Regions from separate parts of the Amedibacillus sp. YH-ame6 genome, predicted to be linked through region 2. Evidence: a T-box and tRNA genes for the amino acid it is inferred to sense, from the RefSeq annotation. Region 2 holds a T-box; the other holds one or more tRNA genes.
What was found. A T-box is a leader RNA that pairs with one kind of tRNA and senses whether it is charged. The one in region 2 lies ahead of thrS (threonine--tRNA ligase), so its partner is inferred to be a tRNA-Thr.
Positions count from the first base shown of each region.

Region 1: it encodes a tRNA-Thr, which carries the amino acid that the T-box ahead of thrS (threonine--tRNA ligase) is inferred to sense. The anticodon was not compared.

Region 1 is NZ_JBSPEZ010000001.1:14,415-18,722, reverse strand. Features, by position in the region: gene ACWG0P_RS00115 (DUF2812 domain-containing protein) at 1-78, shown strand, start outside; tRNA gene ACWG0P_RS00110 (tRNA-Val) at 148-223, shown strand; gene ACWG0P_RS00105 (ABC transporter permease) at 376-1,110, opposite strand; gene ACWG0P_RS00100 (ABC transporter ATP-binding protein) at 1,107-1,838, opposite strand; gene ACWG0P_RS00095 (helix-turn-helix domain-containing protein) at 1,825-2,262, opposite strand; tRNA gene ACWG0P_RS00090 (tRNA-Thr) at 2,438-2,512, opposite strand; gene ACWG0P_RS00085 (HD-GYP domain-containing protein) at 2,613-3,890, opposite strand; gene ACWG0P_RS00080 (iron-containing alcohol dehydrogenase) at 4,080-4,308, shown strand, end outside.
Region 2 is NZ_JBSPEZ010000015.1:246-4,553, forward strand. Features, by position in the region: gene ACWG0P_RS10295 (DUF2207 domain-containing protein) at 1-1,773, shown strand, start outside; gene ACWG0P_RS10300 (recombinase family protein) at 1,784-2,398, opposite strand; T-box leader at 2,588-2,792, shown strand; gene thrS (threonine--tRNA ligase) at 2,830-4,308, shown strand, end outside.

The sequences.
Region 1 (4,308 bases), on a different contig from region 2:
GTTGTGCTTGTATTTATTATCTATTTACGTGCATATCGTAAGATTAGTAAAAAGCAAGAAGAATTATCAAATATTTAAGGGCTTGGCCCTTTTTTTCTTTCGTGGTTGATTATTCAATGAAACTATGGTAAAATCTATACCAGTCGTGGAGGTTTAGCTCAGTTGGGAGAGCGTCTGCCTTACAAGCAGAGGGTCAGGGGTTCAAGTCCCTTAACCTCCACCATTTTATTAGAAGATAACGAGGTTTGCCTGTAAGGCAGACTTCTTTTTTTGTACGCGTTAGATTTTGTATATGTTGGTCAAAGAAATCTGTCGATGAAGTACGAAAATATAGATAGAAGATTTAAATAAAAGCGTTTGACTTAGAATCAAACGCTAACACATATGTTTCATTTTTCTCGTGAATACATAAATGGAAATAACACTTAAGATGAGTGCATACATCAGAATAACCACAAAATCGTTACCAAGCATATTCCAATTTCCTGCATATATATTTCTACCAAGATTAACTGCATGAAGGAAAGGTAGAGCATTTGCTAAATTTTCAAACCAGCCTCCTACCAAACTAACATCAAACCAAGTACTAGATAGCCATGCGACTAAGTTTGTAAGCACGGCTCCACATAAACTGCCTACTTGCTTGTCTGTAAATAAAGTACCACATATCAATCCAATACTAATAAAGATCAAACTGATAGGAACACTGGCGACTATACAGGCAATGATGCGAATAGAGAAAGGAAGTCCCAAACATAAAGCAGCTATATAACAGATGGTTGTTTGGATGAATGACATTGGAATCAATGGTAAAACATAACCACCTATAAAGTTATAAGACTTCATCGGAGAACTCATCAATCTCATCATAAAAGAGCTTGTACGATCCTTAGCAATTAAGAAGCCTGAGAACATAGATATAAAAGATAATCCAAATACAGCAATACCAGGAGCTAGCGTACGTAAAGGAAATTGTTCTACAGGGAGATTTGATTGAATAAGCGTTAATAAACCTAACAATAGGACTGGAAATACAATACCGAAGAATAGATTTACTTTATCTCGTAAAATTTCTTTTGTATTTCTACTTGCGAACGTTAACGTTTTCATAAAGTATTTTCCTTTTGGTTGAAATAAAGAAAAGCATTCTCTAATGTTATAGCGTTTGCCTTCTGTTTGATTTCTTCAACCGTTCCATTAACAATACACTTTCCATTTGACATAATAATGATACGATCACTTAATTCTTCAGCTTCTTCTAAGTAATGCGTGGTAAGAATTACGGACATCTTCTGTTTTAGTTTACGAATGATATCCCACAACTCATGTCTTGAAAGAACATCTAACCCTAACGTAGGTTCATCTAGGAATAACATTTTTGGTTCTGTAATCAATGCCATTGCTATGGATAGTCTGCGTTGCCATCCACCAGATAGGGTAGATGCTTTTTGATGCGCTACGGCTTGCATTGTATAATCCTCTATCATTTGTTTTGTTTTTTGTATTGCTTCCTTTTTAGAGTAACCATATACACCACATATGAATCTTAGATTTTCTTCAACGTTTAGATTAGGGGCTATTGCTGTTTCTTGGGGTGAAACATTCATTAATTTTTTTATTTCAAAACTATCATGGCAAATACTATGTCCATATACTTTCGCATCTCCACTTGTTGGTAATACTAAAGTTGATAACATTTTGATTGTAGTCGACTTACCAGCTCCATTCATTCCTAATAAAGATACGAGTTCTCCTTCTTTAACAGAGAAATTCAATTTATCCACAGCTTGGATATTGGAATAAGATTTAGAAAGATTTATGGTTTCAATTGCCTCCATGAGATTCGTTTCCACCTTTCAATATTTCTTGTGCAAACTTTAAGAACACATCTGCTTTCACTAAGGCAAGTCCTTGTTCTTCATCTCCAAGAATGAGTAAGTCATCTCCTGCTTTCATATCAAATAGATTACGAGCTTTTTTAGGAATTACAATTTGCCCACGTTCACCAACTTTGACTGTACCAAAACAGTGTTTTCCTTTTGGCGGAATATGCAAATTGTTTTCTTTACTATCAAAACTCACAAGATCATCTATTGTGACTCCATATAAATCTGCTAGTGATTTACAATTGTGTAAGTCAGGAACTGTTTCACCTGTTTCCCACTTTGTAACTGCATGTCTCGAAACTCCAATTCTTTCCGCAACTTCTTCAAGCGAAAAGCGGAATTTTTTTCGTAAAATCATTAAATTCTGAGAAATCATACTTTTCACACTCCTTACATTAAGTATAGGACAGCAGAAGCTTGATTTCAACCAACGAGAATTAACATAAACGGTTTGATTTGGTTGCATACTTTATTTTTCATATGCCATTTATTTATGCCATACAACCGTTTAAACTAAAAAAATCCCTTATGGAAAAGGATTTTAGTTTATATGGTGCCGGAGAGGTGAATCGAACACCCAACCTATTCGTTACGAGTGAATTGCTCTACCATTGAGCCACTCCGGCATTTTGAAGAGGAACATTGCCCTCATAGTATATTCTATAAAAATCGTATTAAGAACGAAAATATTATATCACTTTTGAAAATGTCTGTACATATAAAAGACTATGTAAGGCTCGTACCTTTTATCAAATATTCTTCCATGTTTTGACATATTTCTGGATACAGTTTTGAAAGCTTACTATAGAGTAGAATCATAGGATCGCATTCTTTTTGAACTTGTGCTATGATCTCATCATAATGCGCTATAGTGGTTTCAACAATGGTAGAATCCAATTCATGATGATTCACATTTGAACGAAGTATTTTTACAATCTCATGTTTTTGTAAGGCTGCTTTATAACTACGCTGTTCATATAAAGCACTGATGATATCCGCTACTGCAACAATACGTTCATTCATGGTTAAATCATTCTCATTTAAACCTAGTGGATACCCTGTACCGTTTAATTTTTCATGGTGACGTACTGCGATTTGAACGATATCTTCTTCTATCAAATGATCTAAGATTTCTATTGTATAATCGACGTGTTTTCTCATAATTATCATTTGTTCATCATCTAGTTTTCCTGGGAAATCCAATATTTCACTTGGTATTCCGATTTTACCTAAATCATGAAGGATAGAACCTAAGTCAATTTTTTCTAAATCGCTAGTACTTACTTGCATCAATCTTCCTATATGTAAAGCAATGCGATTGGTTGTCATGGTATGTGTTATCATGTATTCACTCCTAAAATCTATCGAATAGGTGATCATATCTAGATAAGCACGCAGTTCTTCATCTGAATGTAAGATTTTTGAAATCTCGCTAAAATCTAATTCGATATCTTTGAGGTAAACATCTTCTATGAAGTAATGTTCCACATCTGCTTGGAAAAATAAGTCAAGCATATCCGAAGAAAACAAAGTCTCAGAATGTTCTAGTAATTTATTCTTTGCTTCTTGGACATCGTTGTATATTGTCATTAGAATATCGAAACGATCACATATGAAAAGAATCTGAATATACTTCCATTCAGGAATATTATAATTTTTTAATTTATTATAAGGCATATGATGACAAAGAATAGCTCTAGAGTAGTCTTTTAATGGCGCAAGATATTTTAGAAATAAATAACCATAAACAGAGTGTTTCATAATATTCTGTGTTTCAAACTCTACCATTTTCTCAATATCATCTGTTTTATATGCACCTATATCGTGTAAGAAAGAAGTGATAGTGAAATCACGTAATTCTTCTGGTTGCAAATTCCCTTCAAAAAGTGCGCACTTCCATGCCATATAGGCAACTCGATAGCCATGATCAATGAGTCTATAATCAAGTTTATTGAGTGTATGACGTAGAATGGACATCAATTTATAGCCATCAATGAATTCCATGAAATCTCTCCTTTCTTTTGTTTCAGAAAAATACTTTCAAGAATAATATAACACATATCTACAAATACGTAATACTTTTTTCGAAAAAAGTCTACTTGTGAGTGCAAGTTGTTGAATTCACAAGTAATTTGATGTAAACTGATAGATAGTTAAGGGCTTACAATAAGCCGGAAAGCGAGGATTTTTTTAATGAGATTTACATTACCTAGGGATTTGTATCACGGGAAAGGATCTTTGGAGGCTCTAAAAGATTTTACTGGTAAAAGAGCAATCATTTGTACTGGTGGAGGCTCCATGAAAAGAGGCGGATTCTTAGATCGTATCGAAGCATATTTAAAAGAAGCTGGTATGGAAACTTTGATTTTTGATGGTATTGAACCAGATCCATCTGTTGATACTGTAATGCGTGGTGCACAAG
Region 2 (4,308 bases):
GGATCTATTGATATAGTAGAAACCTATCAGATGGATTTTACGGATTATCGACATGGGTTTTATCGCAACATTCCCAATACTTATCGCATGCAGTTTTCTGAAGGTGGAGAAGTTAAGACGATGAATTACTTCTTTCCTGTTTCTAATATCGAGTGTTCTACTACTTGCGAGATAGAAGGGAATAAGGACTCTGTAATTGTAAAACTTGGAGATGGAGATGTTACTATCATAGGGAAACAGGATTATACGATTTCCTATACCATTCAAACTAGAGATTTAAGATTAGATAATAAAGCACAAACATTGTATTGGAATTTGATTGGTAATTTTGATACACAAGTAAAAGATTTTAGCTATGAAATTCGTATGCCCAAAGAATTCGATAAAAATGAAGTTTTCACTTCTACTGGAGCTTATGGAGAAAATGGAGATACGTTAAGCTATGAGGTTGATGGTACAACGATACGTGGATCCATTACAAACCCACTTTATAATAATGAGTTTGCGACTATTCGAGTAAACCTAGGAACAGATTATTTTACATTTCCTGAAATGAAAGATTACACCGTAATCTGTGCAATTGTTGCCGGGGTTATTTTGTTGCTTGCGTTCTTGTTGTTTATGAAGTTTGGTAAAGATGATGAAATTATTGTGACTGTTGAATTTAAAGCACCAGATGGTTTGAATAGTGCGGAGGTTGGCTATATCATAGATGATACTGCACAAAACAAGGACATGATTTCTTTGGTTATTGATTGGGCAAATCGTGGGTTCCTGAAGATACATGATGTTGAAGGAAGCTTTAAATTAGAGAAATTAAAAGAAATGGATAAAGAAAACAGCAAAGCTTATGAACGTAAATTCTTTGATGCTATTTTTAAGAAAAATACAATCGTTAGTGAAAGTGAAATGACTGGTTTGAAAGTAGGAGAAGCGTTACAATCTTCAAAATCAATGTTAACGAATTATTTCCACTCTAGTAAGAAACGTCGTATTTATAACAACAATTCAATCGTTCTACAAATAATCATGATTTTCTTTATTATGTTGCCAGGTTTATTATCAGTTACTTTGGCCGCAAGAGAAATCTATGGGTTATTCCAGATTTATTTTGTATATTTAATACCTTCTGTTTTATTGGGAGTGAGTTGTATTCCATGGATATTTATTATGCGTTTACGTTATTCTATGAAAAACTCTGTCTTCTTATTATCAAGTGTAGGATGCCTTGTGTTAAATGCTATTCTTATCGGAGTTAATATATTCATGCAATATATTTGTGAAGTATCTTGGATTGGAATTGTGATGAGTAGTATTGTAAGTGTATTGTTGATCATCATTATGATGTTTATGGACAAGCGTACTCCTCAAGGGAATAAATGGTTAGGACAGATTCTTGGATTGAAAGATTTTATCTTGAACTGTGAAAAGGATCGTTTGGAATTACTTGTGAAAGAAAATCCAACTGCCTTTTATAACATCCTTCCATACGCATATGTATTGGGTATTTCTGATACATGGGTGAAGAAGTTTGAAAGTATTGCGGTGATTGCTCCTGATTGGTATGTGGGGTATAATGGCAATTTATTTACAACAGTATTATGGTGGAATCATTTCCATTATTGTTTCCATAGTATTTCTACTGCAGCCTCTCATATTCCTACGCCTACTGGAGGCAAGGGGATTGGTGGAGGAAGCTTTGGTGGTGGAGGCTTTGGCGGCGGAGGTTTCTCTGGTGGAGGCTTCGGTGGCGGAGGCGGCGGAAGCTGGTAAAAAAAGCGGTTTATGAACCGCTTTTTCTCTGCTTATGCTCTTTTGCTTTTTTGTAGAAAGTAGAATATTTTAATCCTGAAATAGCAATCGCTTCTTTGCTAAGTAATTCTCCTTTTTCCCACAGAAACATGATTTCTTCGAATTCTTTTGGTAATTCTAGTTTTGGTCTACCAAAACGAACTCCTCTTAATTTTGCGGCTCGTATTCCTTCAGCTTGCCGTTGTCGTATGTTTACACGTTCATTCTCTGCGACAAAAGAGAGCAACTGAAGTACAATGTCACCAATCAAAGTACCTATTAAATCCTTTTTCTGATCGGTATCTAGTAAAGGCATGTCAATAATTTTGATATCTACGTTTTTCTCTTTTGTGATGAATTTCCATTCCAGCAGGATTTCATTATAATTTCTTCCTAAACGATCGATACTCTTAATAACAAGAAGATCACCAGGTTTTAATTTCTTATATACGAGTTTATGATACGCAGGACGATTGAAATCTTTTCCGCTTAATTTATCCATATAAATACAATTTTTCGGAATCCCTTGTTCAATAAGTTCAATATATTGTCTGGCCTCATTTTGATCTTGACTTGATACCCGGACATATCCATAAGTTCTTCTCATAATACACCCCTTTCTTGTGCTGCAAACACATGCCTGTATTCTAGCATAACTATCTTTAGAAAATGATACGAATTACAGTATTTCATTACGAGATTATAGAAAGGAAATAAATGGAAAAAAATTGACGATATGTAAGAAATAGTTCGTTAGGATTGACATTAGCAATAGAATGTTGTATAAAATAAGCATATAAATACAAAGATAAGGACATGGATGTATGGTTTTGATGTAGAGAGAAGAACGGTTGGTGAAAGTTCTTTGATAAAACGATATGTTTACTCCCTTGGAGTTGCCCCTGAAAAGGTGTGCCGCGTAACTAGCGTTAAAGGTAAGAGGGCATATTCGTTTGAATATGAACAAAGGTGGTACCGCGTATAAGACTGACGTCCTTTGAGTGTCAGTCTTTTTTATATGTCAAGGAGGATACGATGATGATCGACATTAAAGAACATGCAGAGTTAAGTGTATTAAACCATTCTTGTGCTCATATGATGGCACAGGCTGTAAAACGTTTATATCCAAATGCGTTATTTTGGGTTGGGCCTGTAGTAAGTGAAGGGTTTTATTACGATATTGATTTAGGAGATGAAGTAATCAAAGATGATGATTTGCCTAAAATCGAAAAAGAAATGAAGAAGATTGCGAAAGATGGAAAACGCATCACTCGCAAAGAAATAAGCAAAGAAGAAGCATTAGAAATGTTCAAAGACGATTTGTATAAAATCGATTTGATCAGTGGTTTGGAAGATGGCACAATTACTTGTTACCAACAAGGGGAATTCATTGATTTATGTAGAGGACCTCATGTGGAAACAGTAAAAGAGTTGAAGAACTTTAAACTGTTGAAACATTCTGGAGCATATTGGAAAGGTGACAGTGACAATAAAGTTTTACAACGTATTTATGGAGTTTGTTTTCCAACTGCAGAAGAATTGGAAGAACATTTAAATTTATTAGAAGAAGCAAAGAAACGTGATCATAAAAAACTTGGTAGAGAACTTGATATCTTTACAATGAGTGAATATGCTCCAGGAATGCCATTTTTCTTACCAAATGGAATGATTATCCGTAATCAATTGGAAAACTTCTGGTATGAAGAACATACAAAAGAAAACTATCAGTTTATTAAAACTCCAATTATGATGAGTAGAGAATTATGGGAAGTAAGTGGTCACTGGGATAATTATCAGGAAAATATGTATACAACTAAAGTAGATGATCGTGATTTTGCGATTAAACCTATGAACTGTCCAGGTGCATTGTTAGCATATAAGGCTGGTTTACACTCTTACAAGGATTTACCTCTAAGAGTAGGGGAATTAGGCCAAGTACATCGTCACGAGGCTAGTGGGGCTTTAAATGGCTTGTTCCGTGTACGTACATTTACACAAGATGATGCTCATATCTTTATGCGTCCTCAACAAATTGAAGAAGAAGTAATGTCTTTGATTCAATTTATTGATCGTGTATATGCAATCTTTGGATTAACATATCGTATTGAGTTATCAACTAGACCAGAAAAGAAATATATTGGAGATTTAGAAATCTGGGAAAAGAGTGAAGCAGCTTTAGCAGCAGCATGTGAACATGCGGGTAAAACATATAAGGTAAATCCAGGAGATGGAGCATTCTATGGTCCTAAACTAGATTTCCATATCAAAGATTCATTAGGAAGAGAATGGCAATGTGGAACAATTCAATTGGATATGAACCTTCCAGAACGATTTGATTTAACATATGTAGAAAGTGATGGTACAAAGGTACGTCCAGTTATGTTACATCGTGTTATCTTTGGTTCTATTGAACGTTTCATCGGTATCTTGATTGAACATTATGCAGGACACTTCCCAACATGGTTGGCTCCTCAACAAGTCATGGTCGTTCCAGTACACCACGAAAAACATGTGGAA